4 regions of the Exiguobacterium sp. s34 genome follow, and region 4 is predicted to be linked to each of the others. Evidence: predicted binding sites of a transcription regulator. Region 4 holds the regulator's gene; each other region holds the start of a gene.
What was found. The regulator Rex, encoded in region 4, represses fermentation and respiration genes when NADH is low (regulators of the CRP and FNR family bind a similar motif). The targets are predictions, from matches to a motif close to TTGTGAAATATTTCACAA.
Positions count from the first base shown of each region.

Region 1 (8,203 bases), on a different contig from region 4:
ATTAGAAGATAAAGTGGTCCGTTTGGCAAATTTGACGATGCGTCAGACGGCAACCGCAATCGAAGTGTTAGAAAAGCATGATTTAGAGTTAGCGCAAACGGTAATCGATAATGACAACGAACTAGATGATTTGGAATTAACAATTAACGATGAAGCAATTTTATTAATTGCCAAGCAGCAACCGGTTGCGACCGACTTACGTCGTCTGATTGTAACGATGAAATCGGCGACGGACTTAGAACGCATTGCGGATTACGCGACGAACATCGCTAAAGCTGTGACGCGAATTGAACATGTTCCTTATTTACATGACATTCAACCACTTAAACAGATGGCTGAACAGTTGATTGACATGCTCGAGTTGGCAACACGTGCGTATCGTAAAGGAGAAGTGAGTCGTGTCCGTGAACTCAATGAGATGGACCGTGTAATTGATGAAATCAATCTAACGGTGATTAAACAATACATCGGTTCTCTTCCGGCGATGACAGTCGGAACGAACGATGTGTACGAGTTCTCAAACATCGCTCGTTATCTCGAGCGGATGGGCGATCACGTGACAAACTTCGGAGAACATTTAATTTTCCTCGAAAAAGGGAAACATTATGATTTGAATCAATAAGATTAGTGGTAAAGAACAACAGTGCTGTTGTTCTTTATTTTTTTGGGCAGGAATTCATAAAGAATGAGCGAATACTAGTCTACATGGATTTTTTACATGAAGGGAGCCATACAGAGATGGAAGAGAAAATCGTATCCTTGAAGCAACAAGGACTTACGTTGAAACAGATTGCGGCAGAACTAGACGTCCCGATTGGCAAAGTCCAATACGCATGGCGAAAATGGAGAAATCAGCAACAAGAGTTGGAGGAAGTTGTCCCTGTGAAACAAAAGAGTAATAAGAAAGCTAAAGCTAAAGCGTCGGGATCAACTTCGCGTAAACAAGTCGCATCAGCAAAAGAGACGGTTGATGTGAAACGTTCTCCACTCCTTGAAAAGAGTCCTGAAGGTTATTGGCAATTGCCAGAACGATATAACGTAGACTTCTTGCATGCGGTCGTTCAATCACCGAACTCGGTATATGTGTGCTGGGAAGTGTCTGACTTAGTGAAAGAAACGTTAGAGCTCCAGTTTATGAGACGATGGGAAGAGCTACCGAAAGCGTTTCGTATCTTAGATGTGACCTTGCTCGATTACGCGAGTGGTCACGCGAATCGTTCGTATACGTTCGATCTCCCTGAAATGACGAACAGTTGGTTCGTTCGACCTCTCGATCCGAATACGACCTACGTGTTTGAGTTCGGGATTCGCACGATGGAGGGAGAGTTTTTACCAATTGTGGCATCGGCACCACTTGATACACCACGTGCAGAACCAGTTGGTATCGGACGCTTCGCGGAGCCAGTGAGACGTTGGCAGTACGGAGAAGTTGAATCTCCAGAGTTATTAGATACATTACCAAAATATGCGGCATACCGTCACGTACGTTAAGGAGGACTTTCTACATGAAACCAGGATACTTTTCACTCGTCCTTCATGCTCATTTACCGTACGTTAGGCATGAAGAGAAGCATCGTTTAGAAGAAAGATGGGTGTACGAAGCCATCTCAGAAACATATATTCCAATCCTTTGGCAAGTTGATCGCTTGAAGCGTCCGTTGCATTGGACAGTTAGTATTTCACCACCTGTCGTAGAAATGCTCGCGGACCCCCTCATCCAAGATCGATACGTCGAACACTTAGATGAGATGCTTGAGTTGATCGCGTTGGAGCTCTCTGAGGGGAGAACGGATGAAGAGACGTCAACGCTACATTTTTATGAGCAACGTTATCGTGATTTGAAAAATACGTTCCTTCATTGGAATAAAAACTTGAATGTGGCGTTCCGTACATATCGAGAAGCGGGTTATATTGACATGGTGACTTGTACAGCGACCCATGGTTTCACCCCGCACCTCTTTACGGAACAGGCAGCTCGTGCTGAAATTCGGACAGGTCTTAACTGCTTCGAACGTCATTACGGGTTCCGTCCGACCGGCATTTGGTTGCCTGAGTGTGCCTACACGCCAGGTGTAGACAGAATCCTGTACGAAGAAGGGATTCGATACACATTTGTCGACGAACATGCATTGCTCGATGCGGATCCAACTCCAGAGAAGGGCATTGGAGCTCCCGTCTATTCTCCACACGGAGTCGCATTGTTCCCGAGAGATCAAATCATTTCGGGTAAAATTTGGAGTTCGATGATTGGATATCCGGGTCACCCTGATTATCGTGAATTCTATCGAGATTTGGCCTACGACCGAGATTGGGATTATATCCAATCGTTCATGCATCCGGAAGGCATTCGATTCGACACAGGATTAAAAATGCACCGCATCACAGGTGACACCGATCAAAAAGACTTCTATGTACGTGAGTGGGCTGAACATCAAATTGAGAATCATGCGACAGACTTCGCACAAACGTTAGAGGGCCATCTCGAGGCCCATGGAGGTCAAACGTTCCCGCCGTTCTTGGTGACGGCACCGTTTGATGCAGAATTGTTTGGTCATTGGTGGTTTGAAGGTCCTGAATTTCTCGGGAAGGTCGCAGAGCGACTCGAGGAATTTGGAATCGAAACGATCACGCCGGCGATCTTCCTAGAGCGTCACTTCAAAGATTTACAAACCGTCCATGTTTCCATGAACACATGGGGACGAAAAGGCTACGGTGAAGTGTGGATCAATGAACGGAATGAATGGATGCTCCGTCATCTTCATATGATGGAAATGCAGCTTGTCAAAGACGTAGCCGATTATCGTGATCAGTCTGATTTGACGAATCGTGCCTTAAAGCAATTGATTCGCCATTATGTGTTAGCTGTATCAAGTGACTGGGCGTTTATCTTAGATGGTCAAACGACGGCACAATATGCGGCTGAGCGCTTCCGTGAGCATACACGCCTCTTTGCCGAACTTGAGACGGCGCTTTATCAAGGTGGGGTATCAAGTGAACTGCTCGATGATCATTATGCGGCGTACCCATTCCTACAAGACGAAGACCTTGATGTCGATTCATTCCTGTCTCCTCACGATTATTATGTGACGACTGAGCGGGATGTAGAAGATCCGGCAATTCTCATGATCACACCGGAATATCACGGTCATATCGTCGGTGGACTTGGGCATCGTGTCGTCGAGGAAGTAGAGGCGAGAGCGAATGAGGGAGAAACCGTCTATGTGTTGACACCGTATCACGATGAGTTGCCGGAATACGAACGACATGGAAACGTTCATGTATATCGGGTCCGTCCGACTAGCCCATTTTTAGAGCACGTCATGAATCAGGTCGCCACACATAATATTGCGTATGTAAAACTCGTTCATGAACTTTCAAAACGAGTATCGTTCAAAGTGATTCATCATTTTGATTGGATGACGATTCCTGCTGCAAGAGAACTTGCGCAATCCCTTGCGCTTCCGTTATACTCAACTATGTTGTCCTTTGAAGCGACACGTAACCCGCACGGTCATGGTGGTTTGTTCGATGCGATCCATCGAATTGAAAACAGTGTGTTCTCTGCAGCGGAGTGCGTATATGTCGGCGAAGAGCTCTCGATGCATGACCTAGAACAATGGTATAAGGTAAGCGAGAATGTCAACACATGCCTACCCCTTGAAACTTCTCCATATGGACAGGAATCAATGAAAAAGAACGTGAAATAATCTTGCTTTTTCACAAGAAACTTGGTAGGATAATTGAGTATGCTTAGACTGTAAAGCAAAAGCACTTGATACAACATCATTAAGATGGGAGTGAAAGAAATGCGCGTTAAAATTACATTAGCTTGCACAGAAACAGGCGATCGCACGTACATCACGAAGAAAAACAAACGTAACAACCCTGAGCGCCTTGAGTTGCGCAAATACAACCCACGTCTCCGTCGTCACACGCTTTACCGCGAAGTGAAGTAATAAGGGACCGGCCGTCACATATGTGGCGGCTTTTTTTGTAAGGAGGAATGCGTTGTGGAAGAAAAAGCAGCGTTAAGACAGACTGTCCATCAATCTATTAAGCAAATGAATAATCGACCACATGTCGATCAATCCATCCATCAACGGTTGTTCTCGACAGATATATGGAAGGAAAGCCAGACAATTGCATTGACCGCTTCACTTCCGCTCGAAATTGATACGTCCCCAATCATTCATGAGGCGTTTGAAGCAGGAAAAACGGTGTGCGTCCCGAAAGTAACGGGACAAGGGTTGACGTTTCATATCATTCATTCTGTGAATGATCTCGAGACGGGTGTCATGAATATTTTGGAGCCGACCACTCCACCGACGACTCAAGCAATCGACTTATGTCTTGTACCGGGAAGGGTATTTGACCGATCGGGATACCGTATTGGTTGGGGTGGAGGATACTATGACCGCTTTTTACGTACATATGAAGGGATAACGGTTTCGTTAGCGTATTCCGTTCAACTTGTCGATCAAGTGCCGACAGAACCACACGATCTTCCTGTGCAGTGGATTGTGACAGAAAAGGAGATGATTCAATGTTCGCCATATTTGTTGTAACTTGTATCGTCGCCTTTCTCGGATATCGGTTGCGCTCCTTAACTCTCTCAGGAGCAATCTTGACGGTGATAACAGGGGTATTGATTGGATTGTCGTTTGGGTGGTTCGGACTTTATTTACTCGGCGTCTTCTTCTCGACGTCTTCTCTCGCATCAAAATATCGATCTCGCGATAAAGTAAGTGTGGATGAAATCGTCGAGAAAACGGGGGCTCGAGACGCCATCCAAGTGTTAGCCAATGGAGGGGTAGGGATACTTTGTGCCCTCGGTTATTTGCTGACGGACGATGTCGTCTATCTATATATGTACATCGTGTCCATTGCAGCAGCGACGAGTGACACGTGGGGATCTGAATTCGGTGTCCTCGCAAAACGTAAACCTCGGTTCATGTTCTCGTTCAGGGAAGTTGAGCCGGGAACGAGTGGCGCTGTCTCGACATTTGGAACGGTCATGTCGGTATTAGGCGCATTTATGATTGTCTGCTCGTCTCTTTTGTTTGTCGAATTAGACTTGGCATTACTATTGGCACTTTGGGGAATCGGACTAAGTGGAAGCGTCATCGACACATTGCTCGGTGCAACGGTACAACGAAAGTTTCGCTGTACGGTGTGTGGGAAGTTGACCGAGAAGAACACTCATCATCAAGTTCCGACAACATATGTTTCGGGATGGCGGGTTCTTGGAAATGATGCAGTCAATTTTTTGTCCGTGTTTGGAGCGGCGATGATTTGTTTTTTCGTATTCGGATGAGGGGTAGTACAGGAAATGAAGATGTTTCAAATGAATGTGAAAGTTGTCACAATATTGCCAAAGTGAAAACGGTTTCCGCTGTAGTTAGGGTTTGTGAATGATGTTACAATCTTGTTGTAACAGAGATAACAAATACATGAAACAGATTGTTCGAAGGGTGGAGAAACAATATGGAAACATTAAATCATGCTAAAGTAACGCGCGTTGCACTCGTAGGGGCAGGGGCAGTTGGAGCGAGCTTCGCATACCAGTTAACGACAGCAAGTCTTTGTGAAGAGCTTGTCATCATTGACATCAACAAGGCAAAAGCAGAAGGGGAAGCGATGGACTTGAACCACGGTGTCTCGTTCGCATCTTCACCAATGCGTGTTTGGGCAGGAGACTACGCAGACTGTGGTGTAGCAGATATCGTCGTCATTACTGCAGGTGCACCACAACGTCCAGGGGAGACTCGTCTTGACCTCGTTGAAAAAAATGCGAAGATCATGAAATCGATGATTTCAGACATTATGGATTCTGGCTTTGATGGTATCATCATTATTGCCTCAAACCCAGTCGACATTATGACACATTTGGCATGGAAATATTCTGGACTTCCAAAACATCGCGTCTTCGGATCAGGTACAGTGCTTGATACGTCTCGTTTACGTTACATGCTCGGCGATTATTTCAACGTCGACCCACGTAACTGTCATGCCTACATCATGGGTGAACATGGTGATACCGAGTTCGCTGCATGGAGCAATGCCCGAATTTACGGGAAGTCTGTTGAACAGTTGCTTGAAGAGCATGATGAATATAACTGGCAAGACCTTGAGGACATTTATGTGAACGTACGTGATGCGGCTTATCACATCATCGAACGTAAAGGTGCGACATACTATGCTATCGGACTCGGATTACTTCGCCTTGTCAAAGCGGTTCTTCGTAATGAAAACACGTTGTTGACAGTCGGTGCTCACCTCGATGGGGAATACGGATTACACGATATTCATATCGGGGTACCGGCCATCATCAACCGTCAAGGTGTGCGTGAAGTCGTTGAGATTGAATTGTCAGAAGAAGAGCATCAAAAAATGCAACATTCTGCGAATGTCCTCATGAAAACGATGGAGCCTGTCTTGTAATCTAAATACTGATTTACCCGTAGCCGTAGAGGTTGCGGGTTTTTTGTACGTTTGAAACAAGTCACGACTTTGTGGTGAGATGTCACGTGATTTACAATAGAATAAGAGAGGAGGGGTATTGGTGGCGACATGCTTTTGGGAAGATATTTATCAGGCGGTCGAGGACGGTGGCCGAATCGAAGGGATCTTAGAGCCGTCTCGTGCGGTCATCTTGTTTGATACAAAAGCAGGTGACCGCTATGACCTATACGTTCAAACTGAAAAAGCGTGGGCGAATCATGTCAGTACCGATGTGAACGCCATCCTGGGCGCATTTCGTCTATCTCGAATCGGGCGAAAGCGATTGACGCTTCATATATATGGTGAACGTCTTGTCGATGAAGAGCGGATTGAGAGCATGACTTTCCCGATTCCAGCGAGAGTGACGTTATCTCGCTCGATATGTAGCCCTACGATGGAAGACGATCGTTTTCGAATGCTCGCGGTCGCAATGGATAAAAAGAAGAAAGCGGAGTTAAAGAAACGATTCTCGTTCGGAAAACCACAAGTAGTGTACGGGTTGATGTTCATTACGTTTTTAGTCATGTGGCTGGCTGAATCCGTCGGTTCGACGCTCGATCCGAACACTTTGATTGCATTCGGTGCGAAAGTGAACCCACTCATCGACGAGGGAGAGTGGTGGCGGTTGATTACGCCGATGTTTTTGCATATCGGATGGTTTCACTTTGCCATCAATATGTTTGCGCTCTGGTCACTTGGTCCGCTCGTTGAACGGATGTATGGGTCGATCCGGTTTTTTATCATATACGTGGTTGGTGGCATTCTAGCGACGACGGCATCGTATGCGTTCAGTGAATCGATTTCAGCCGGGGCATCAGGAGCATTATTTGGTCTGGTCGGCGCGCTACTCTATTTTGGACTTCGTGATCGCTCCCTCTTTATGAAGACGCTCGGACCTCCGCTGTTTATTATGTTAGGATTAAATGTGGGACTTGCGTTTGTACTAGGCGCGAGTTTGGACCACTTCGCGCATGCGGGTGGGTTACTTGGTGGATTCGTCGTCTCTGGGGTCGTCGGATTGCCCGATGAAAAAAATCGCAAGCAACGTATCTTATTTTCTGTGCTCGCGACCGTGTTATTTGGTCTACTATATGGGTACGGTTCTTGGTAAGGAGAGAATATGATGATTGATACACTGAAAACATTAGTTGAAATTCCAAGTCCGTCTGGTATGACGGAGGAGGCGATTCGTTTTGCAGAAAAAGAGCTTCAGTCAATCGGTGTTAAAACGTCTCGGCTACATAAAGGGGCATTACTGGCCACATTCCCGGGTCGTTCGAAGGAGGCGCGTCTATTGACGGCGCATGTCGATACACTTGGAGCGATGGTCAAGGACATTTTGCCAAGTGGACGCCTACGACTCACTCAAGTTGGAGGGTACGCTTGGACGGCAATTGAAGGTGAGAACTGTCTCGTTCATCGTGAGGAAGGCGAGGCAATCGAAGGGACTATCCTCATCCATCAATCGAGTGTGCATGTCTATAAAGACACGAATTCTGCAGAGCGCTCTCCATCAAACATTGAAGTTCGGTTGGATGAGAAAGTTCATTCTCGTGAAGATGTGACGGCACTTGGAATCGAAATCGGTGACTTTGTATCATTTGATCCACGATTCAAGGTGACGACTTCCGGATACGTGAAATCACGTCATTTGGATGATAAAGCATCCGTAGCTATTTTATTAGACTTGGCTAAAGATTTG
Region 1 covers NZ_JACSKE010000003.1:18,360-26,562, forward strand. The annotation lists gene phoU (phosphate signaling complex protein PhoU) at 1-622, shown strand, start outside; gene KNO87_RS06970 (DUF4912 domain-containing protein) at 739-1,491, shown strand; gene KNO87_RS06975 (1,4-alpha-glucan branching protein domain-containing protein) at 1,506-3,707, shown strand; gene rpmG (50S ribosomal protein L33) at 3,792-3,956, shown strand; gene KNO87_RS06985 (5-formyltetrahydrofolate cyclo-ligase) at 4,011-4,565, shown strand; gene KNO87_RS06990 (DUF92 domain-containing protein) at 4,544-5,314, shown strand; gene KNO87_RS06995 (L-lactate dehydrogenase) at 5,485-6,441, shown strand; gene KNO87_RS07000 (rhomboid family intramembrane serine protease) at 6,563-7,612, shown strand; gene KNO87_RS07005 (M42 family metallopeptidase) at 7,625-8,203, shown strand, end outside.
Region 1: the regulator Rex is predicted to act here: its motif matches at 5,349-5,366, upstream of KNO87_RS06995 (L-lactate dehydrogenase).

Region 2 (8,203 bases), on a different contig from region 4:
AAGGAGTCGACGGGTTCCGGATGGACGTCATCAATATGATTTCCAAAGATCCAAGCTATCCGGATGGTCAAACGCAAGGAACGGGCTACGGTGACGGTACGCCATTCTTCTTCAATGGACCACGCATCCATGAATTCATGCAAGAGATGAATCGAGAAGTCTTATCGAAATACGACACCATCACGGTTGGTGAGATGCCAGGTGTCAGTGTGGAAGAAGCGAAGCTTTATACGGGGGAAGACCGTAACGAACTGAACATGGTCTTTCATTTTGAGCACGTAGACGTCGGAAACGGCAGCTTCGGGAAATGGAATCCGACGGACTGGAAGTTGACCGAGTTAAAGACGATCTTCTCACGTTGGCAAGAAGGACTGGAAGAGGAAGGGTGGAACAGCCTGTACTGGAGTAACCACGACCAGCCACGAGCCATCTCGCGCTTCGGAAACGATTCACCGGAATATCGTGTCCGTTCTGGGAAGATGCTTGCGACCCTCCTTCATCTATTAAAAGGAACACCTTATATTTATCAAGGCGAAGAGTTTGGGATGACGAACGTCGCGTTTGATTCGATTGATCAGTATCGGGATATTGAGACGTTGAACGCCTATCGTGATTACACATCAAAAGGGTTGTTAACGCACGACGAGATTTTCCGTGGAATCCATGAGCGGGGACGCGACAATTCACGCACGCCGGTACAATGGTCGAACGAAGCGCACGGTGGATTTACGACGGGGACGCCTTGGATTGAGGTCAATCCGAACTATATCGACATCAATGCGGAAGCGGCACGGAAAGACCCGGAATCGTTATTCCATTACTACCGTCAGTTGATTGCGCTCCGTAAAGCCAATCCGCTCGTCGTCTATGGGAAGTATGAGCTCTTGCTCCCGGAAGATGAGGCGGTCTATGCGTTCACACGATCGTTCGAAGGAGAAACTTGGCTCGTGCTCTGTAACTTCTCAGGCGACACACAACAACGTGATTTACCATATGACGTCAAAGAACGCGTCATCGGCAACATGGAACCGATTGAACCGTTCACCCTTCGTCCTTACGAAGCACAAGTGTACAAACTGTGACGAAAAGCTCGCCATTTGGCGAGCTTTTTTGAGTGCATACGTATCTTCTTTTCATGATTCGGGAATAGAATAAATAACGTCTGACATGAAAAGAGGGAACGACATGGGTACTTTAATCGCTTACTCTTCGAGATATGGGACAAGTGAAAAAGTGGCGTCTCTACTCGCTGAACGGTTATCGGGAAACGTTCATGTCCAAAATATCGTGGAAGAGCCGAACGTCATGTGGGAGACGATCAATCACGTTATCGTCGGCAGCTCGATTCGGATGGGCACCATCCAGGACGAGATGAAGGAATGGCTGATCAATCATGAAGAACACTTGCTCGAGCGCCCCCTTGCTTTGTATTTGTGTGCTGGCACACCGACAGAATCAGAGCGGATTCGTGAGTTAGAAGAAGCCTATCGTGCCGCACTGCGCGAGCATGCCTATTTCGTCGAAGTCGTCGGCAGCGGGTATGACTTTGAACGAATGGGCTTTTTAGACAAAGCAATCGTCCGAATGATGGCCAAACAGAAAGAAAGCTCGCTTGAACTCGATGAGGACAAATTGGACCGGCTCGTGGAGGCGGCTCAAACGTCCGAACGCACCCGGTCTGAGAATCCGTAAGCGAGTAGATCTTTCACATTAATTGGGCTTTTCGTGGAGATGAGTACATCTCCGCTTTTTTTCTGCCCTTCGATTTGATGAAGTGCGATGTTCTCCAGCTGACGTCCTATTTTCAAAGCGATTGGCGCAGATTCGTGGCATCGCAAGTTTTTGATGGTCACTTCATCGGTTCGGTTATCTCCCCCGAACAGCTCGAGATCAGCTCTCGAGGTTGTAAATCCGCGCACGGAGATGCGATGTAATTGAACGCGTCGAGACTTGTATTGAATCGCCAGTGCCGGATGTTGTTCATAATCGTAGGTCGGGTCACCGATGGCGGTCAATCCATGAATCAAGACATCCTGATACGCCGAGACGACTAGACTTCTTGGAGAGGACTTCGCATAGAGCGGGCTTCGAATCGGTTCGATGGACACCAAGTTCGTACCGGACAGAAAACGGGCCGTCGTCGAATCGGGGTCGTCCGCTAAATGATGACTGATGTGGCGGAAATTGAATGAGCGATTGTCATGAACGGAGAGATGTCCGAAGATATGGACATCATGAGCGGCTGACGAGGTGCCATGTGCCTTCACTTCGATTCCGCCAAAACACCCTTCACTTTTATTGTTCACGAGCGTGACATGTCGAGATCCGTCGTCGATTTCAATGCCGTTCGAGTTTGAGAATCCGAGAGCATGCGTTCGACCATGAGGATGATGACAATAGCAGTTGGTAATATAGATAGCATCACTATGATGTGTCGTGATTCCGTCATCGCCATAGTTCGTCGCCTCGAGGTGGTCGAGGTGGATGTACCGACTGCCGTTTGCGGCGCGGAGTCCATCTCCGAGATAATGATAGTGTGGAGACGTGATATCGAACGCATGAAGACCGGCATTTTTAGCCGTCACGTGATGCACCCAGCCATACGTCACGTGCGCAAACATCAAAGCGCTCGATGTCGTGTCACCGCTCGTCGTACGTTTCACATCGCCTAATCGTGCAACGTTCCAATCGAGCGTCAGGTGACATACCTCGATATGATGATTTCCCGCAAATGGGGTGGCGTTTCGCAACAGTCTTCGATGCTTTGGGGCACGATTGGATAGTTTTAGAATCGTGACATCTTGACCGGCACCTTCTAGCACACAGTTGGAAGGGAGGCGAATACCTCGAACGATATACACGCCTGCTGGGACAAAGACACGACGGTTGGAACGGAGAGCGAGACGAAAGGCGAGCGTACAATCCGTTTTACCATCTCCGACAGCCCCATAGTCCGTCACGTCGACGCGTTGTTTCGTGACCTGTATCAGATTCAAATATTCCGCATCGAGTCGGCGCATCCAAACAGGACGAACGATTCCATCGATTTGTTCGAGCGGGAGTGATGTTTGGACAGGAGCAATGCGTTCCGTCAATGGAATTCGGCAAGGTATGGACAGTTGCTGCGCTGAGTAAGACTTTTCGCGTGTCGCTCGGTGCCACTCGAGTGATTGATGAATCAAGTCTTCAGACCAATCCGAGTAAGAAGCGATCATCGAGGCGATTGATTGTTGCTCTCTTGCGTTTTTCATAATAGATCCTCCTAGCATCATCTTCTCTAGCATGTACCCGTTTCACCTTGTTTTTTAGCAATCAGAAGTATTTACTAGACAGAAGCATCTAGTCGTGTTATATTCAATATGTGCTTAATTAAGAATAGCTGGAATCATAATTCACAAGTGCTTGGGATTATTTTTCATTAGATAATCCAGAGGCTTGTATTTTTTTTGGTCAAGTTTTTTCTAGTAAGGCACTACTATAACGCATAGCGTTTATTTCAGGAGGGTTCATTCATGAACACAGGTAAAGTAAAATGGTTTAACTCAGAAAAAGGTTACGGCTTCATCGAAATGGAAGGCGGAGACGACGTATTCGTACACTTCTCAGCAATCCAAGGCGACGGCTTCAAGACACTTGAAGAAGGCCAAGAAGTAACTTTCGAAATCACAGACGGAGCTCGTGGACCACAAGCTTCTAACGTTGAAAAAATCTAATCTTCCTTTCTAAGGAATATGATACCTGCTCGCATCGGCGAGCAGGTTTTTTTGTGTTTAATCGTGTAGTTTGAGGGAACAGTATACGAGCGACAAATCATGAAGGAGGAATTTGGAATGAGTGCAAAAGAAACAGCTTTGAAGATCCTAGATTCAAGTGATGTAGGGACGATGGCGACCGTATATAAGGTGAAGCCCCATAGTCGATACATGACATTTTTCCATGATGATTTCACGCTCTATACAGCAACCTCGAATGATACAGATAAGGTAGAGGAATTAGAGAAGAATCCATATACGCATATTTTGATTGGTTATGATGGAGATGGAGTGGGAGACACCTACTTAGAAATCTTAGGTAAAGCGACTGTGTCAGACGATGAATCGATGAAAGAAAAAGTGTGGAACGACAAACTCGAGGGCTGGTTTGATGGTCCGGACGATCCGAAATTGGTCATTCTCAAAATCGAACCAGAATCGATGCGTGTGATGAACAAAAAAGGGCAGCCACCTCAAGAAGTAACATTGTAAACTTCTCAAAGACGCCTCGAGTAGGCGTCTTTTTGCTGGATGTGAATAGAGTGTGACGTACATATGGACGAATCATGAACAAAGCAAAATACATATGTGAAATAGTGAACATGGGTGTTATATTGTGAATGTAATCACATTATTCATTTATTCAACTTCTTGAAAGGGAGGAATCATCATGTTCACGAAATTTTGGCAAAATCATAACATCGCTACGGCAATCTTGACGGTGTTACGTGTATGGCTCGGTTATCATTGGTTAACAGCAGGTTGGGGTAAAATCACAGGTGGCTTTGGAACGGAAGGTTTCTTAAACAACGCGGTGACGCTCGCGACTGGAGAGCATCCAGCCGTCGCGGGATGGTGGGCTGCATTCTTAGAAAACTTTGCGATTCCGAACGCCGGATTATTCGATGTCCTTATTCCTTATGGTGAATTTTTGGTCGGGTTAGGGTTATTGCTCGGTGCACTCACACGTAGCGCGGCGTTCTTCGGTCTTGTCATGAACATGGCGTTCTTGCTCTCAGGGACGGTCAGTACGAACCCGACGATGTTGATCGTATCTGTATTGATTTTGGTTGCTGGACATAACGCAGGAAAAATCGGAGTCGATGGCTTGTTCCTTCGCAACTTCGTCGAAACAAAAGTATTGCATCGTTCACCAAATCGTCAAATAGCCTCGTAACTTTTATGCACTCTCCTGTGACAAACCTCTCATGTTTCGGCTACGATAGATATAGCCTACAGAGATAAAGGAGAACGCATATGACTACGACTCATTTTAAATGGATTGGCTACACAGAAGGTGTGTCCTTCTTGTTGTTACTGTTCATCGCGATGCCACTGAAATATATGGCGGGTATTCCACTCGCGGTCAGCATCGTCGGCGCTGCACATGGTTTCTTGTTTGTTGCCTACGTGCTCGCAGCCGTCTACATGGCATGGCGCTTCCGTTGGGGCTTCAAAGTTCTGACGCTTGCCGTCATGGCATCGGTCATCCCATTCGGACCATTTTTATTAGAGAAACGGGTACTCCCGTCAACAGAGAAGACATCGAACTGATTCGTTCGATGTCTTTTTTCGTTACGAGATGCGTTCGATCGATTGGACTTCTGCTCGTTCTGCTTGGATATCGTGACGGATGCGATGCATGGAAATCAAAGTGAGACTAAGCAAACAAATCATACAGATGGTGTAGAGAAGAGCGACTGGAATTAAATCGCTTAAAAAACCGAAAAGAATGAACCCAAGTGGTGTGATTCCCATTGCAAGTGACTCGAGGACTCCCATTACACGACCTAGATAATTTGGATCTGTGTTCGTTTGTAAATACATCTGAATCGGAATATTGGCTCGAATAACGAAGAGGCCACTCAATAAAGCGAAAAATGAAAAGAATAAAATTGCGGGCAATACGTTGAATGTAAAGTAAAGTGGGATGGCTGGACCGATAAAAAGTAAGCTTAAAGCAATTAAGGCACTTCTCATCGTTGAAAGTCGGTACTTAATTTTGAAGAATGGTAATGCATGTAGTAATGAAGCGACTAAAAACCCAATGGCGAACATACTTTCTAAAAATCCGAACTGAAGAGGTGATACCCCGATTTCTTGTAAGGCAGCAATAGGGAATAAGACTTCGGATGCGACAAAAAAGAAATTAAGAAAAGTAGCGAGGAGCGCAATGGTCCATAAAACACGCTGTTTTTTAAGATATTGAAACCCGGATTGTACTTCTTTCCAAGTCGACTGAGACGTTTCTTGAATATCGCGGGTTTGAAATTTAAGTTGAGTGGCGACTAATCCTGCGATGAAAAATAATACAGCTGAACTGAACAAGAATACGGAAATCGGTAGAATTTTAAATAAAGCTCCGGCCAATAAAGGTGTGCCAATACTTGAAAATGAGATGATACTTTGGATTAATGAGTTGGTCCGTTGTAACTCTTCTTCCTTAAACAAAAGAGGGATTGAGCTAGATAAAGTCACGGATAGGAAAGTTGAAAAAACAGAGAGTAATGCGGTGATCAAAAGATAAGCAGGGACATTAAATGTCCAAATTAAGCTCGAAATTCCGGCAAGAAGAAACAGCATTCCATTTAACGTTTCCATATTTACGATGACACGCTTGCGATTTAGCTTGTCTGCATAAGCACCAGCAAAAGGAGAGAGCAGAATGCGAGGAAGGGTTCCTGCTAATAAGACAATCGCAAATTGTAACCCTGAACCGGAAGTGGTAAGTACAGTCAATCCGGCGATAAATGTGAACAAGTTTGAGGCGAACAACGACATGAATTTTCCGATTAACAAGATGTGTAGATTCGAAAATGATTTTTTCATAAGAAGTCTCCTTTACAAATTAGTTAAATGTGATTTAACATTATCATAAAGGCAATTTAGTGAAATGTAAACAAAAAGTTCAATATAATTTAACTTTAAGGGGTGTCATATGATTGGAGAGCGCATTAAAGCATTGCGAAAACAGAAAAAAATGACTCAAACACAGTTGGCGGAAGGAATTGTCACGAAATCAATGCTTAGCATGATTGAGAATGGAAAAGCGGAGGCATCGATGCGCAGTTTGCGAGAACTCGCCAGTCGATTGGATGTATCAGTACAGTTTTTGCTCAAAGATTCTAGAGAGTCTGAACTACAAAAACTTGTAGAGGAAATCGAGTACGCAGATATGGGTTTTATGAAATGGGACAATAAAGATATTATCGAGCGTTTAGAACCATTTCTTGATAGTGACATGCAATCGATTTCGTTGGGACGAGCGTATGTTTTTTATGGTGACGCGATTTTGACGAATGATAATCGCGATTTAGTATTAAATTATTATGATCGTGCTATTGAGTTATTTGAACGATTAGGTGAGAAAGATGAAATTGCAATGACGCGAATCGGTCAAGCATATTATTTAATGCACTGGGATCGATTTGATGAAGCGGGTGAAAAAATCGAACTGATTGAACAGCTCGATTCTCAAGCGATGAAAACAAAAACACGTATCGAATTTTATATGTTACTTGTTTTTAAAGAATTACTTTACAACGCTCAATTGTCTCACGCTATTCAATATTTAGAAGAAGCATTGAATTATATGAAACAGACTCGAACTTATTATCGAGCAGATGACGTATATCGAGCTCTCGTCATTTGCGCACTTTATCGAAAAGAGAATGAATTGATTCAGACAGCAATCATGAAAGCTCGACAGTATGTTGATTTTACCGAAGATGATTCTTCTAGAATGAGATTGGCGTTTACAGAAGGCTTAGTGGCGATGAAACAAAATAATGTAGACTTGATGGGGGTTCAATTAAACATTATCGAAAAAATCTTGCAAAAAGAAGAAAGCTATATGGCGATTAAAGAGGAAAAACGCTTCATTACTCCTTTTGAAATGTTCAAAGGAGTTTATCATGCGATGAAGGGTGATATCGAAAAAGCGGAAGTATTCTTAAATGAATTGTGGGAAAGAAGAAATGAATGGCAACTGAAGCATAGCTTGATTGACCAAGCCATTTATTTAGAAGGACTATTACTTGGTACCCTTTACGGATGTGGGAATCAATGGTTAGAGGAGATCGAGATACTTATCGATCAATTCCCTGAAGGGTACTATCATCAAAACTTAACGGGATTACTAGTTAAAATCAAGGGCTGATGTATCAGCCCTTGAATGTTTGAATCAATGTTCCTTGACCATGCTCGACTTGGACAGAAGCGTGAGCCCCGTTGACGAGCGTCATCTGTGGGGGGACGTGTCCGCAATCGATATCGTAAAAGATTGGAATACCTAGCATGTGGTGAAGCTCTTCATATATCATCTCGACCGTATAGTCTTGATGCACAGATGGTGCATCACTTCGTCCGAATAGAATACCAGACGTATGATCGAACCAACCGGCCCACTTCATTTGGAGGAGGGTCCTTTTTAATGCGGGGACGTTCATCTC
Region 2 covers NZ_JACSKE010000004.1:193,584-201,786, forward strand. The annotation lists gene KNO87_RS10380 (glycoside hydrolase family 13 protein) at 1-1,082, shown strand, start outside; gene KNO87_RS10385 (flavodoxin domain-containing protein) at 1,186-1,692, shown strand; gene KNO87_RS10390 (glycoside hydrolase family 55 protein) at 1,656-3,251, opposite strand; gene KNO87_RS10395 (cold-shock protein) at 3,513-3,713, shown strand; gene KNO87_RS10400 (pyridoxamine 5'-phosphate oxidase family protein) at 3,831-4,244, shown strand; gene KNO87_RS10405 (DoxX family membrane protein) at 4,423-4,929, shown strand; gene KNO87_RS10410 (DUF3817 domain-containing protein) at 5,010-5,306, shown strand; gene KNO87_RS10415 (MFS transporter) at 5,328-6,581, opposite strand; gene KNO87_RS10420 (helix-turn-helix domain-containing protein) at 6,691-7,911, shown strand; gene KNO87_RS10425 (S66 family peptidase) at 7,916-8,203, opposite strand, start outside.
Region 2: the regulator Rex is predicted to act here: its motif matches at 4,367-4,384, upstream of KNO87_RS10405 (DoxX family membrane protein).

Region 3 (8,203 bases), on a different contig from region 4:
TGAAGATATCGAGTACTTGATCGACAAGGCGGTCATGTTGAATAACGGAAGAATCGTCCGTGAGTTTGATGTCGAAGATGTCCGTTTTATTCATGGAAAGTCCATCGTCGATGTGATGAGAGAGGAGTACGGGGCATGAATCTATTGAAACTATTGAGTTGGGAAGTCGAGCGTGTCACAAAACCGTTCTTGATGTTAGTCACCGGTCTCATCGTCGTTCAGTTTGGATGGCTTGGATACTTTTTATGGGATGAGACGAACTTTTATGAACAGTTGAGACGTACAGGAGATGCAGACTATCAAATGTCATTTTCAGACTATCTTGGAGGTACACCATATCTCTTGTCACTCGGGATTGCGGTCGCAGCGATGTTGTTATACAGCGCCTGGATCTGGTATCGCGATTTTCAAGGACGAGGGACGTTCATGTTGCGACTACTCACGATGCCGCAAAAGCGGATGACTTTGTTTTTCGCCAAACTCGCTACAATTTTGATGATGACGTTGGGGTTATTGGCCATCGAATGGATTGCCCTCAAATTACAATACATAGCGTTCACAAGTTGGTTTGATGGGAAGATGATACCGATAAACGGATCATTTGATCAAGCTCTATCTATTAACGGAATATTGGCCATGATGTATCCTACTTCAGTCGTCAACTTTGTCATCCATCAATTGTTTATTGTCATCGTCGTATTATTTATTTTCACATTTGTGTTGATTGAACGAAGTTTCTGGCAACGGACGATGTGGTCACCCGTACTTAGCTTATCTACCTTGATGGTCATACTGACTATTCCGATATTGGGCTATGCCCTTTTGTCGAATCGATTGATTTATGATGAGACAATCGTATATGTGGGTGTTGTGTTAATCGTATGGGCAAGTGTGACAATTTGGCTCAGTCGAAGATTTTTACAAAGCAAATTGAATGTGTGAGGTGAGAAGATGAAGCGAATGTGGAATGTGGTCGCACTTGGTGCGGTCATTGTGATAGGGCTTGGAACATTTGCCGTTGACGCAATGGAACCAAAAGCGAAGTGGTCGTTAAACATCAGTTCGAATCCATCTGTTTGGAAAGACGCGGTCGTTGAATTTGGTTATAACGCAGAGAATGATGTTGCTCAAAGGTTTGAAGTCACTTCTGAGGAGAGTCGAGTCACCTCGAATTTGAATTATATCGCTGAAGGAATTCGTTATCGAGAACGTTTAAACAAAGAAGAGCGCTCGATGCACCGACAAATGAACGGATTGACGTTTGCACAATCAATTCAAACGGAAAATGGATTCATAGGAATTGGCCAAAATAGAAATGAAGAGCTCATAATCTTTAACCAGTTAGACGGAAAAGAGATAACCACATATGAGTTCGATGCAAAAGATCGTCAAATTTACGAGATCTTGACAGGTGTGTGGGCAGGTTTGTTCATAAATGATGGTCAACTAAATTTGATTTATCGAGAAGGCTATGATGGTGATGAAACGACGATGCTTGCGACATTCAATCAAACGATGGATGACGTCACTGTCAAAGAAATAAAGTTGGATAATGGATTTATCACGCACGTAAGTGGAACAAGTCGTTTTTATGGAACAAGTGGATCACCATCAATGTCCGAAACACGCTATGTCCCAGTCGGTGTCAATGCCTATGAGACAATTAGAGAAGGGGAAGAAACGTATTATAGTGGAATTACGATGCCGGGCCAATTCGCTTATGATACGGAAACAGGACAAGTTGTTCAGTTGGCAGGAAATCAAGACTTTTGGGACTATACAGTGTTCGAAAATAAACTGTTCACACTAAATACGGATGGCGAAGAAACTGTCATTGATTTAAAAACAGGTGAGCAGATGACCCGGAACGTTCTCGACTCGGTGGATCACGCCTTCTATGCAAACGGTCGTCTGTACCAAACGCGCCAAGCGAAAGATGGTGTCGTCATCGATGTATACGAGGATGGGGAACAAATCTCAAGTGCGGCAATCACGCCTGAAAATGAAGAAGCGCGTGACATACTTAAACAGATTGACGTGTACGTTAGACAAAAATAAGCAAAGGGCCGCGGCCCTTTGCTTATTTTGATGGTTTCGGTATGATGACGCCTTCTTCTAAATCCAGCAACAAGTCGATCAGTTCCGCACAGAACTCCGGGAACTGCTCCAAAAAGGCACCGGGGCCGACTTCATCCGTAAAGTCGATATAAAGATCGGACACGTTTCCAGACATTTTCGCAGGTAAGGCGAGAAACGCCGAGCCGAAGCGCCAACTGCCTCGGATATCGAGTAACTTCCCGAGGACGAGGTCACCAGTCTCACGTTCTTCCGGTAACTGGACAGCGTACGTCTCTTTCGACTCCCAGTCTTTCAACTGACCGTCTTCCGTCACTTCAAAGATGCTGCAACGCGGGACGGCAAGTCCACGAAGTGCGTGATAGAGGGCAGGTGACATATCGCTTTTATGGTCGGCCAAGTAGCGACCATGTGGCGTCATCCCCTCCTCGTCCGTCTCAAAGAAGACGGCCCAATCGATGAAGAGGTCGCGGAAGAGCTCGGCATCTTTTAAATGCCATGTCCCTTCCGATGCAATCTCTTGAATATAATTTGTCCATTGCGTGCTTCGCGCGAGAGCCGCTTGCTCATACAACTTTTTCAGTTCGGCAAGCAATTCGGACTCTTCGACGAGCAAAGGGAAGGGAATTACTTTCCGGTCTTTTTTCATCGGCGCGGTCCTCGCTTGTTCGCAGGACGTTTGACGACAGGAGGCTTCTCCTCGATTCGTTTCTCAATCACATCGCCACGATAAATCTCGAGTTCTTTCAACTCGACACCGAGTTGACGTGCGAATGATTTCAAGTGTGGCAAATCGTCTGTCGTCACGAGGGAGAGGACCGTTCCGCCTGCATTACCGCGAGCCGTACGGCCTGAACGGTGGATGAAGTCATCGATGGATTCTGGTAAGTCGAAATGGACGACATGTGTCACATCTTCGATATCGAGACCGCGCGCCGCGAGACCTGTCGTGATGAGGAGCGGGTATTCGCCTTTACGGAATTCACGGAGTGTCTCGACGCGTTCGCGTTTTCCTTTCAAGCTGTCAAGCATGCGATAGTTCACTTTCAACTTCTGAAGCTCTCCACGAAGTGGTGGTAAGAACGAGCGGTTATTGATGAACGCGAGTGCTTTCACGCCATCGACGTGCGAAAGACGGCGTAAGAGTTCTGGTTTGTACCGACGCGTCGTCAACATATAGCCGTATGTCACTTGATCGCTGACAGCACGCTCGATTTTGATGTGTGCTGGTTCGTCCATGAATGGTGCCGACCATTCTTTAAGTGAATCGGTGAGTGTTGCCGAGACGAGCGCAAGCTGACGTTCGTGCGAAGTATGCTTGATGATACGTTCCGCTGCCTCTGTCAAACCGCTGTCGATGATTTGATCGGCTTCGTCTAAAATGACGGTATGCGTCTCATGGAGTTTCAGTTTTTTCTTGTCGATCAATTCAACGAGACGTCCCGGTGTCCCGACAATCAAATGAGGCTTTTTCTTGATTCGGTCGATTTGGCGTTTCAATTCGACGCCACCGATGAATGAACCGATACGGACATCACCTTTTTCAGTGAAGCGCTGTGCGACTTGTTGAATCTGCATGACAAGTTCACGAGTCGGGGCGACGATGACGACTTGGATCCGTTCGTTCGATGGGTCAATCTTTTCAATCGCTGGAAGCAGGTAGGCGAGCGTTTTACCCGTCCCGGTCGGTGCTTCGATTGTCACATCTTTTCCATCTAATAGTAGGGGGAACGCTTCTTTTTGGACCGGCATCGGCTCGTTAAAGCCCATCCGTTCCCACGTTTCGTTAATAAAAGGTTTTGTAAAATTCATAATAGGTCTCCTTATCTTTAGGCAAAAACAAAGGAAGCGAAAGCGCTCCCTCATCAAATATAGCGAACATGCTCCTGACCATCTTCCATTGAAGAACGTAACGTCTGTGTGAACGTCTGACCGTCTTCGATGAGTTTGATGTGGGCGTCTGCACCTTCTGCTGTCAATTCAACTTTCTCAATCGTGAATCCTTGGTAGACGCGATACTGTAACTCGGACGTCATTTGCTCGAACGGTTTCAGTTCCGGATGTACCGTGATGACATGGATTGGACGCGACAAAAGTACGGCAAGTAACTGGTCGCGGTAATCGATAAAATCTTCATTCTCGATGTCATCGTCAAAGCGAATCCAAAACCCTCCGTCTTCAAATTCTGTGATAAATCCGTCACGCTTTTCACCAGCTTCGTCAACTTTCAGTGAGATGCGATCGCCGACTTGAAAGGCGTGGCTTGTTGTTAATGGTTCATACGTCATGAGTAGAACCCCTTCCTCTTATGCAATGTTCTGCCTTCATTGTGTCTGATACGACACAAAAATTCAAGTTCTAACCGAATGATGTGAGATTTATCACCCTAAAAACTGTATAGTTCGTCACAGAACAATCAAATTAGTACAGATGATCGTTTAACCCTATTCAAATGGGAATCAGCTGTTTCAAAATAGATAAACTAGTAGATGTAACAGTTTGTAAAACGCTTTCAAAAACGGCTGTTTCATCACGTTCATAAGATTGTTACAAGTTTCACAAGAATGTAAAACATATTGTTCACGTTTTCACGTACACTCACAGTATAGATAACACGCAGTTACTTTCGAGAATGAGGAGTGAATCAACATGGCAACTGAAATCAAATCCGCATGGTCAGGTTTTGTGCCTGGTCAGTGGACGAATGAAGTAAATGTCAGTGAGTTTATCCGTTTGAACCGTCATGAATACACAGGGAACGATACGTTCTTGGCAGGTCCGACAGAAGCGACAAACGTTCTTTGGAACCGTGTGATGGAACTGACAAAAGAAGAGCGTGAGCGCGGCGGCGTTTGGGACGTCGATCAACACACACCGTCGACAATCGTGTCGCATGGACCAGGTTACTTAAACAAAGAGTTAGAAAAAGTCGTTGGCGTTCAGACGGATGAGCCGTTCAAACGTTCGATTCACCCGAATGGCGGTATTCGCATGGTCGATGCAGCACTCGAATCATATGGTTTCGAACCAGATGAAGAAATTACAAAAATTTACTCAGAGATTCGTAAAACACATAACCAAGGTGTCTTTGATGCCTATACGCCGGAAATGCGGGCAGCTCGTAAATCAGGAATCATCACAGGTCTTCCCGATGCTTACGGTCGTGGACGCATCATCGGTGACTATCGTCGCGTCGCCCTCTACGGAATTGACTTCTTGATGGCAGAACGCAAAAAAGATTTGGCGAAACGCGGTGGGTTCTTATCCGAGTCGGATATTCGCGATCGCGAAGAACTGAATGAACAACTTCGTGCCCTCCAAGAACTTAAACAACTCGGGGACGCTTATGGATTTGACCTCGGTCGCCCTGCGGAAAACACGCAAGAAGCGTATCAATGGGTGTACTTGGCATACCTTGCTGCGATTAAAGAACAAAACGGTGCTGCGATGTCACTTGGACGCGTCTCAACATTCCTTGATGTGTACGCTGAACGTGACCTTGAAGCTGGTCGTTTAACAGAGTCAGACGTTCAGGAAATCGTCGATCACTTCATTATGAAGCTTCGAATCGTCAAATTCTTACGGACACCGGACTATAACGAATTGTTCTCAGGTGACCCGACTTGGGTAACGGAGTCAATCGGTGGGATGAGTGAAGATGGTCGCTCGAACGTCACGAAGAGCTCGTTCCGATTCTTGCATTCACTCACGAACCTCGGTCCTGCTCCAGAGCCGAACTTGACGGTTCTCTGGTCGACGAAGCTTCCAGAAGGCTTCAAACAATACTGTGCGAAAATGTCGATTGAAACTTCAGCGATTCAATATGAGAACGATGACTTAATGATGCCGCAATTCGGTGACGACTACGGGATCGCATGTTGTGTGTCACCGATGAAGATCGGGAAACAGATGCAGTTCTTCGGTGCGCGCGCCAACATGGCAAAAGCCCTTCTTTATAGCATGAACGGTGGACGAGATGAGAAGAGTGGCGCTCAAATCGCTCCGTCTTGGGAAATGAACACAGAGGATGTGCTCACGTACGAAAAAGTATATGCCGACTTTGACCGTACACTCGACTGGTTGGCAGAGCTATACGTCAACACACTCAACGTCATTCACTTCATGCATGACAAATATGCGTACGAACGAATCGAAATGGCGCTTCACGATCCAGAAATCTTGCGGACGATGGCTTGTGGGATTGCGGGTCTCTCGGTAACGGCTGATAGTCTCTCAGCAATCAAATACGCAAACGTCAAACCGATCCGAAACGAAGAAGGCATCATTGTCGACTTCGAAACGGAAGGCGACTTCCCGAAATTCGGAAACAATGATGATCGTGTCGACGCAATCGCCGTCGAACTCGTCGAATCGTTTATGGAAAAAGTACGGAAGCATAAAACATACCGTGACGCGCTTCATACGCAATCGGTCCTCACGATCACATCAAACGTCGTTTACGGGAAGAAAACAGGGAACACGCCAGACGGTCGCCGTGCCGGTGAACCATTCGCTCCAGGTGCAAACCCGATGCATGGACGGGATACGAAAGGTGCGGCTGCATCGCTCTCATCTGTTGCGAAACTTCCATTTGAACACGCGCAAGATGGAATCTCATACACGTTCTCAATCGTACCGAAAGCACTCGGAAAAGAAGAAATCGCACGCGAACTTAACTTGGCGGCACTTCTCGATGGGTATATGAGCGGAGAACACAAAGGACATCACTTGAACGTCAACGTCTTTAACCGCGAGACGCTTCTAGATGCAATGGAACATCCAGAAGAGTATCCACAACTCACAATCCGCGTATCAGGATATGCGGTCAACTTCATCAAGTTGACACGTGAGCAACAGATCGACGTCATCAACCGTACGTTCCACGGTTCGTTGTAAGTAAAGGCTTAGCGGCCTTCCACGGAGGGCCGCTCATTCGTTAGGAGGTCATTTCGATGACAATGGGATATGTACATTCGGTCGAATCATTCGGAACAGTTGACGGCCCTGGTATTCGCTTCATCGTCTTTTTACAAGGTTGTGCATTACGTTGCCTCTATTGCCATAACGCGGACACGTGGGATTTCAAAAAGAATAATCACCGTTCGGCTGAAGACGTTATTCAAGAGGCCCTCAGCTACCGTCCGTTCATGGAAGCATCCAATGGCGGCATCACCATTTCAGGTGGTGACCCACTTGCCCAGCCAGAATTTCTAGAGGCGCTATTACGCGAAGCGAAAAAGCACGGGCTTCACACGACGCTTGATACGTCCGGTGCACTCCGTCCTCCTAATTTAGATGCCATTTTAGATCACACTGATCTCGTCTTACTCGATATCAAACATATCGACGATGACATGTGTAAAAAATTGACGGGACGTAGCAATGCCAACACGCTCGCGCTTGCCGAACACCTTTCCGAGCGCGGAACGAAAATGTGGATTCGCCACGTCCTTGTACCTGGATGGACGCTTGAAGAAGGTGCGCTTCGTCGTACCGCGGCGTTCATTCAAAAGCTAGACCATGTCGAGAAAGTCGAGATTTTACCGTACCATGAGATGGGCGTCTACAAATGGGAGGCGCTCGGACTGGATTATCCGCTCAAAGGTACGAAACCTCCAACATCCGATGAAGTCGAATGGGCGGAAGGGATTTTGCAGGGAACCGTATAAAAACAAGCGCAGGCCGATGTGGCCTGCGCTTGTTTTTATAGATTCAGAGATTAGATAAAGGTTTGGACAATCAAAAATAGATTTAATGCGATGACAATCGCTGTGATGCCCCATCCAATCCATGTCGTAAAGCGATGATTCACGAGCCCACCCATTAACTCTTTATTGCTCGTAAAGAGAAGCAGAGGAATGAGGGCGAATGAAATACCGAAAGAAAGAACAACTTGACTCCAAACGAGAGCGTTTGACAAGTTGACACCGGACAGGATGAGTAAGAGTGGCGGGGCCATCGTAATTACACGACGTACATAAATCGGAATATGCTTTTGAATATACCCTTGCATGACGACATCTCCGGCCAATGTCCCGACGGATGCACTTGATAATCCGGCAACCATTAAGCCGATGCCAAATAGAATGGCAATTGGTGAGCCTAAAAAAGAGTCAAACTGCTGGTG
Region 3 covers NZ_JACSKE010000006.1:128,894-137,096, forward strand. The annotation lists gene KNO87_RS13080 (ABC transporter ATP-binding protein) at 1-139, shown strand, start outside; gene KNO87_RS13085 (hypothetical protein) at 136-942, shown strand; gene KNO87_RS13090 (hypothetical protein) at 952-2,058, shown strand; gene KNO87_RS13095 (hypothetical protein) at 2,081-2,725, opposite strand; gene KNO87_RS13100 (DEAD/DEAH box helicase) at 2,722-3,888, opposite strand; gene KNO87_RS13105 (hypothetical protein) at 3,942-4,364, opposite strand; gene pflB (formate C-acetyltransferase) at 4,726-6,972, shown strand; gene pflA (pyruvate formate-lyase-activating protein) at 7,029-7,745, shown strand; gene KNO87_RS13120 (Nramp family divalent metal transporter) at 7,796-8,203, opposite strand, start outside.
Region 3: the regulator Rex is predicted to act here: its motif matches at 4,621-4,638, upstream of pflB (formate C-acetyltransferase).

Region 4 (8,203 bases):
TTCACGCTTTCGGAGCGTGAACGAGACGGGACCTTTTCGAAAGCGGTATGTTTTCATGATTTAAAGACTCCTTGTCTGACACTGACGAGATAGATGAAGAATGCCCCACCGACGACCGCGAGCACGACGCCCACCGTCACTTCGCGTGGGAACAGGATGACGCGTCCTAAAATATCGGCCGAAAGCAACAGAACGCTTCCGATGAGTGCACTTCCTGCGAGACGAGCGAAAAAGGCCGTCCCGAACAGATATTTCGCCAAATGGGGTGCGAGCAGACCGACAAATGCAATCGGTCCAGCGAGCGCCACTCCGAATGCGGAGAGCACGACGGCAAGCGTCACCGCAACAAACTTGATGACACCGACGTTTTGTCCAAGCGAACGCGCCACTTGGTCTCCGAGCGATAACGTCTCGAGTTCTTTACTGATCAAGAGCACGAGCACGACTGCACCCATCATCCACGGTAACAAGGTTTCGACGAGCATGAGTGATCGCCCGGCGACCGATCCGGTCAACCAGAACAGTACCTCATCGAGTGCGCCTTCCTCATAAGCGATAATCGACTGAGTGAATGAGCTAAATAAAGCCGCTAGTGATGCACCAGCAAGTGTCATATACATGACGTTTCCACCGTTCGCACTGAGCAGATATACAATCACACCAGCGATAAACGCTCCGATGAGCGAGGCTGTCGTGAATGAGGCGATACTGCTGAACCCAAAAAGGGTCACAAGCACGATGGCCAAACTCGCACCTGCGTTCACGGCCAAGATATCGGGGGATGCGAGCGGGTTACGCGTCACGAGTTGAAAGATGAGACCGGCAAGACCGAGCACACTGCCAACGAGTAACGCCACGATTGTACGTGGGATGCGATTGTCTGCCAATGCAATCATCGCCTGTGATGAACCGTTCGCTTGAAATGTCATCACATCTTCATGACTGACTACGATGACACCGACACGTAAGCTGACATAACTTAAAATTGGTAGGCAAATGATCAAGAAGAGTAATTTGATCCAAGGTTTTTTCATGTCCTCACTTCTTTCCTTTCCTACCATAGCAAATATTACGTTCCAGAAAAAGGGGTTGACAGTGAGAATCATTATCATTTATAGTCAGGTAGGAAAATCACTTACATAGAGGAGAATTTTAAATGAAAAAGTGGATGCTTGCGTTACTTACGCTTTGCTTAACTGTCGTCCTCGCCGCTTGCGGTGGATCAGACGATACAGATAACGATACAAGTTCAGATGCGGCGACGCGCTCGATCGAGCACGCAATGGGAACGGCCGACGTACCTGAAAATCCGGAACGCATCGTTGTTTTGACGAATGAAGGGACAGAGGCCCTTCTCGCCCTTGGCGTCAAACCGGTCGGAGCCGTCAAATCTTGGAACGGTGACCCGTGGTATCCACACATCGAATCCGAGATGACAGATGTCACAGAAGTCGGGACAGAAAGTGAAGTCAACTTAGAGGCCATCGCGAAACTCAAGCCAGACCTCATCATCGGAACAAAACTTCGTCAAGAGAACATCTACGACAAATTGAACGCCATTGCGCCAACAGTCATGTCAGAAACACTCAAAGGAGATTGGCAAGAAAACTTCGCCCTTTATGCGAACGCACTCAACCTTGAAGAAGAAGGAAATGAAGTGTTAGCTGCTTACGATCAGCACGTCGAAGATACGAAAGCTGAACTCGGAGACGCCGTGAACAAAGAACTCTCTGTCGTCCGCTTCCTTCCTGGCGCGTCACGTATTTACTTCACGGATAGCTTCTCGGGTGTCATCTTAGGAGATGTCGGGGTAAAACGCCCAGCTTCGCAAGATCGTACCGAGTTTGCTGAAGAAATCACGATGGAACGCATTCCAGAGATGGCTGGCGACCATATCGTCTACTTCACATACGGCGGAGCAGACGGATCAAAAACAGCAGAAGAATGGCAGTCGAACCAGTTATGGAAAGACCTCGATGCCGTCAAATCAGGTGAAGTGACAGAGGTCAGTGATGACATTTGGAACACATCAGGTGGTGTCCTTTCTGCCAACCAAGTACTTGATGAACTCGTCGACATTCTAAAATAAACAATAGCGCACCAATTGATTCGGTGCGCTTTTTCGTGAGCTCATATGGTAAAATTTTCATATCAACTCATAAGGAGATTTGCTATGCAACGTACCTTTCGAAAGTCGGCGACCGACCGTTCCATTGCCGGAGTATGTGGCGGGATTGCTGAATATGTGAATATCTCTTCTTTTGGGATTCGTCTCTTATTCGTCTTTTTGCCAGCAAACTTTCTCATTTACATCTTACTTGCCAATTTGATGAAGGATGAACCGCACTATCTATAAGAAAACGCGAAAGCTGTTAGCTTCCGCGTTTTTTTGTTAGGCATTCACTTTGTCTTTCATCGCTTCAAGCGCACCGCTGTTCAGGAAGTGCCATGGTTTGTTGTAGTGCGGTTGGAAGAAGAAGTCGACATATGCGAGCTCTTCGATCGTCATCTCGTTTTGGATCGCAAGAGAGAGCGTGTTGACCGCTTGTGTCAAATCCGCTTTCGACAACACTTGTCCTCCGACAATGCGATGCGTCTCTTTTTCGTAGACGAGTTTGAATTCAACTTTCTCTGCGGTCGGCATGAACTCCGGACGATACGCATCCTCGATGACGACACTTTCTACGTCGAGTCCGAAGAGTGTTGCCGCTTCTTCCGTTAACCCAGACGACGCGATGTTCCAGTCATAGAGTCGTAGTCCTGACGTTCCTTGTGTCCCTTGATAGCGGACACGAGGCTGCATCATGTTTTCTGCGACGAGCGTTCCCATCCGGACCGCATTCGTCGCAAGTGGGATATAGGCGTGTGTACGCGCCGGGTTGTAGTAGACGGCACAGCTGTCGCCTGCCGCAAAGATGTCCGGGTTGCTCGTGCGCATATATTCATCGACGATGATGGCACCGTTTCCGAGCATGTCGACCTGTCCTTCTAAGAGTCCTGTGTTCGGACGAAATCCGACACACAAGATGACGAGGTCCGCCTCGAATTCACCTTTGTCCGTCACGACATGTGTGACGTTTCCGCTCGTTCCACGGAATGCCTCGACCGTCTGACCAAGTTCGAGGTCGATTCCGCGACTTGTCATATCCGCTTCCAATTGATCCGTGAACGACTTGTCGAGATATTTGTTCAAGATACGGTCGGCACTGTCGATGAATGTGACATGTTTACCGTATGCTTCAAACGCCTCGACGAGTTCGACCCCGATATACCCCGCCCCGATGACGGCAATCTTCGTCGCGTCTGTCGCCCGCTCGATAATGCGTTGTGCGTGCGCATAGTTTTTACAAAGTTCGATTCCATTCATTTCGATTCCTGGGAGCGTCGGGACGATCGGCCATGAACCTGTCGTGACGATCAAGCGGTCATACGTGTCATGCACGTCTTCTCCCGTCTCGAGATTTTTGGCGTGGACCGTCTTCGCTTCGACATCGATGGATAAGACGTCATGTTTCATCCGCATTGTCGCTCCGAGTTCTTCAAGTTCACGTGGAGATGAGTAGAATAATTCTTCTGCACGTTGGACGACCCCACCGACGTGGAGCGCAATCCCACATGAGAGGAAGCTGACGTTGTCGTTCCGCTCGTAAACGGTGATGTCGAGATTGTCGTGCTTTGCGAGTAACCCTTTGACAGCTGCTGTTCCTGCGTGTGTACATCCGATGACTGCGATTTTCATATGAGTCGTCTCTCCTTTTATGTTAGACCGTACGTTTCTTTTCACATTGTGATAAATATCACATTTAATTCTTGACCTTAGTGTACTATTTCACAATATAGGATTCAATGACTATGCTCACTATTTCACGTAAAAGTGTCTAAAATTTGAACAGTATGAACTTCCAATTGAACTATAGTGTAGTGCACATAAAAAAGCATCGTCCCATTTACGGAACGATGCTTATTTCTCATTCATCTGTTTCATTAAATCCATCTGTTCTTGCACCATCGCTTCTTTCTCCCGACGTAGCACTCCTTTGTAGGCGACGCGTGAAATCGATAAACTGATTTCATATAGGAAGAAGAGTGGCAATGATACCATGAGGTGCGATGTCAAATCCGGCGGTGTGATGAATGCCGCGACTACGAATAGCGCGAAGTACGCATACTTACGAATCTTCGATAAGAAGTATGGTGTCACGACACCAATCCGGGTCAAGAACATCGTCACGACCGGCAATTGGAACAATAGACCGAACGGGATCGTCAGTTGCAACAAGAACGTGAAGTAATTGTTGGCTCCGATGATTTGTTCGAGTCCGAGGTCTTGCCCGAGGTCCGTCGAGATATCGAGGACGAGCGGGAACAACCAATAGTAGGCGAACGCAAGACCGATCAAGAACAATCCGAAGATGATCGGGATATAGGCAAGGGTGCCTTTCCGTTCATTCGGATGCAGACCGGGTGCGACAAACGCCCACACTTGATACAGTAGGAATGGGCTCGCCGCAATCAGGCCGATGATGAGCGCCAAGTTCAAGTAAATCATGAGCGGGTCCGCGACCCCAAAGGCGTTCAGTTCGAGCCCGCGTTCGACGAGATCTTCTTGCAAGTACGCGAGTACATATTTGACACTCGGCAAAGCCATCAAAAAGAAGGCAAAGACGACAAATGCAGATAGCATCAGTCGTCTTCGCAGCTCTGTCAAGTGATCGGTAAGTTCCCGCTCTTGATCAGGTTGATGATTCATGGCTTACTGCTCTTTCTTTTCGATAGCTTTCTTGTCGTTCTCGTCGTGCTCGTTCATCATGCCGTTCGTTGCATTTTTGAACTCACGAAGCGTCTGTCCGGCCGCGCGACCAAACTCCGGTAATTTCTTCGGTCCGAAGATGATGAGCGCGATGATGGCGATGATGAATAGACTCGCCCCACCCGGAATTCCGACGACGAGTGATGATGCTAGTAATTCCATTATTGATGGACCCCCTCAGCGGTTGGATAGTGTTGCATAAAGTAAATGAGTGACTGCAGCTCAATCGACAAATCGATGTGATGAACGCGAACCGTGTCCGGTACGGTAAGTCGTGCCGGTGTGAAGTTCAAGATGCCCTTGATGCCGAAACGCACCAAGTCGTCTGCGACGGACTGCGCATAGGCAGAAGGTACCGTCAAAATCGCGACGTCAATCTTGTTTTGCTCCATAATCTGTTCCATCTCATCGACGTGATGAATTGGGACGCCTGACATCGTCGTGCCGACTTTTGTCTCGTCTGCGTCGAACCCGACGACGATATGTGTGTTATTGTTTTTAAGGAAGTTATAGTTGACGAATGCCGTCCCAAGGTGACCGACCCCGACCAAGGCGACATTCGTAATCTCGTCCTGATTCAGTGTCTTTCGGAAAAAGTCTAACAGATACTGCACGTTATAGCCATATCCCTTTTTACCGAGCGCACCGAAGTACGAGAAATCACGGCGAATCGTAGCCGAATCGACCTTGACCGCCTCACTCAGTTCTGCTGAAGAGACACGTTGTTTCCCTGACGCATGCAGGCTTTGAATAAATCGATAGTATAGTGGCAACCGTTTGGCTGTCGCTTGTGGAATCTTTGGTTCGTTTTGACTCAACGGAAAGAGCCTCCTTTTTACGACACGTTACAAACGAATCTGAATTTCATACACCTTGATTGTAAACGAATTCACATGACCACTCAACGAATATACCTAAAATCGCTGAAAAATACAGTATACTAAATAGAGAGAAAGGGGTTTTTTCACTTGATCCTACTGCAAGTCAATAACTTATCCAAATCCTTCGGCGTTGAGCCGATTTTAGAAAACGTAAAACTCGAAATCCAAGAAGGCGAACGCGTCGCCCTCGTCGGTCGTAACGGGGCCGGTAAGTCGACGCTTTTGAAGGTCATCGCTGGTGAATATAACTATGACTCTGGGGACATCATGAAGCCGAAAGACGTCACGATCGGCTATCTCGCCCAAGACTCAGGGCTAGAATCCGATGAGACCATTTGGAACGAGATGCTCACCGTCTTCACGGGCTTAATCGAGCAAGAAAAGACGCTCCGTCGCATGGAAGCAGATATGGGCTCGGAACGGATTTTAAATGACGCTGCGGCGTACGAACGTCTCCTCTCTTCTTATGATGAAGAGCAGCATACGTTCAAAGAACGTGGCGGATATCAATATGAAGCAACGATCCGCTCGGTCCTCCATGGAATGCGTTTCTATCCGGACGATTTCGAACGTCGCATCGACACACTCTCCGGTGGACAACGGACACGCCTCGCCTTGGCGAAGATGCTCCTTCAAAGTCCCGACCTACTCATCTTGGACGAGCCGACGAACCATTTGGACATCGAGACGCTCGCCTGGCTTGAGAAGTACTTGAGCGGCTATAAAGGCGCCGTCCTCATCGTCTCCCACGACCGGTACTTCCTCGACCGTGTCGTCTCGGTCGTCTATGAGCTGTCGCGTCACCGCAGCCGCCGTTTCGTCGGGAACTATACGAAGTATCTCGAGCAGAAGGCCGCCCTCTACGAACAAGAAAAGAAGCAGTTTGAGTCGCAGCAAGAAGAGATTGCCAAGATGCAGGACTTCATTCAGCGAAACATCGCTCGGGCGACAACGACGAAACGTGCGCAAAGCGTGCGGAAGCGTCTCGAGAAAGTCGACCGCCTCGATGCTCCAGATGGTGACGAGCGCAGTGCCGTCCTTTCCTTCTCCATCAAACGCCAAAGCGGAAACGATGTATTGAGCGCGAGTGACCTCGCCATCGGATATGAGGACGCAATCGCCCAACATCTTCGCTTCCAGCTACAACGCGGTGAATCGGTCGCCCTCGTCGGTCCGAACGGGGTCGGAAAGTCGACATTACTTAAAGTGTTGACGAAACAGCAAGCCGCCCTCACTGGCGAGATTCGCTACGGGACCGGCGTCGAGATCGGCTACTACGATCAGGAACAACAAAACTTGTCCGACGCGAACCGTGTCATCGACGAGATTTGGAATGACTGGCCACTCATGCGCGAACAGGAAGTCCGGAGTCTTCTCGGACAATTCCTCTTCAGCGGCGATGATGTCATGAAGCGCGTCCACGAACTCTCTGGTGGCGAACGGGCACGTCTCACGTTGGCCAAATTAAAGCTCGAGCAGCCGAACCTGCTCATCTTAGATGAGCCGACGAACCACTTGGACCTCGACTCGAAGATGATTTTAGAGAATGCGCTCCTCGACTACCCAGGTACAATCCTCTTTGTCTCACACGACCGATACTTCATTGACCGACTCGCGACACGTGTGTTAGAAATCACGCCGAACGGCATCGACGAGTATCTCGGGGACTACTCGTATTACGTCGAGAAGAAAGAAGAACTCGAAGAACTCGCGCGTCTCGCTCGTGAAGAGACGAAGCAGGTCGTTGTGAAGAAACAGCGTGCCGACAAAGAGCAACAACGGGAAGAGCGTCGGATCAAACAGCGCATCGAAGAGATCGAACTTGCGATTGAGCAACATGAGAACCGCCTTGATGAAATTGAACAATTGCTCTGTGAACCGGATGTCTTCAACGACTTCGCCCGCGCCCAGGAGTTGTCAACCGAATCAGACGCAGCGAAAGAATCGATCACAGCTCTCTATGCGGAATGGGAGGAACTCCATACATGATGCGTACCCGTGCCATGCGAATCGAGTTCATCCAAGCGTTCCTCACGGGACTGGCCTACATTGTGCCGACCGGAACCGAGTTCGTGTCTGAACTCATCCGAGGCGAATCGACAATCGTCCCGTCTATTCTCTTTTACTTTTTACCGGTCGTGATTGGCTTCATCATTCAGACGTGGCCAGGGATTCTACTCAGTCTTTTCAGTGGCCTTCTCATGAGTACGCTCTTCATCCGTATCGTCGTCTGGCCGGTCGATGTGACCGTTCATACGTTCTATGCGCCCGGCTCGGTGTGGGCCCACTTCTATGAAGAGACGCTCTTCATGTGGATTCTCGCCCTCCTCGTGTTTATCGTGAGCCGCATCAATACATGGCATCGCGAGAACTATCGACAGCCTAAAGCGTGAACCATCCGTCCTCTTTTTTGCGAGAGGACGGCTTTTTGATTTATGTATAATTTTTTTTATAGATTAGGCGTTTTTTCTTAATTTGTTTTTCGTTAGAGTGCGCGTTATTCTAGTCACGT
Region 4 covers NZ_JACSKE010000007.1:96,356-104,558, forward strand. The annotation lists gene KNO87_RS14015 (FecCD family ABC transporter permease) at 1-57, opposite strand, end outside; gene KNO87_RS14020 (FecCD family ABC transporter permease) at 54-1,034, opposite strand; gene KNO87_RS14025 (ABC transporter substrate-binding protein) at 1,157-2,089, shown strand; gene KNO87_RS14030 (PspC domain-containing protein) at 2,174-2,356, shown strand; gene KNO87_RS14035 (FAD-dependent oxidoreductase) at 2,393-3,739, opposite strand; gene tatC (twin-arginine translocase subunit TatC) at 3,962-4,750, opposite strand; gene tatA (twin-arginine translocase TatA/TatE family subunit) at 4,754-4,972, opposite strand; gene KNO87_RS14050 (redox-sensing transcriptional repressor Rex) at 4,972-5,628, opposite strand; gene KNO87_RS14055 (ABC-F family ATP-binding cassette domain-containing protein) at 5,779-7,680, shown strand; gene KNO87_RS14060 (hypothetical protein) at 7,677-8,084, shown strand.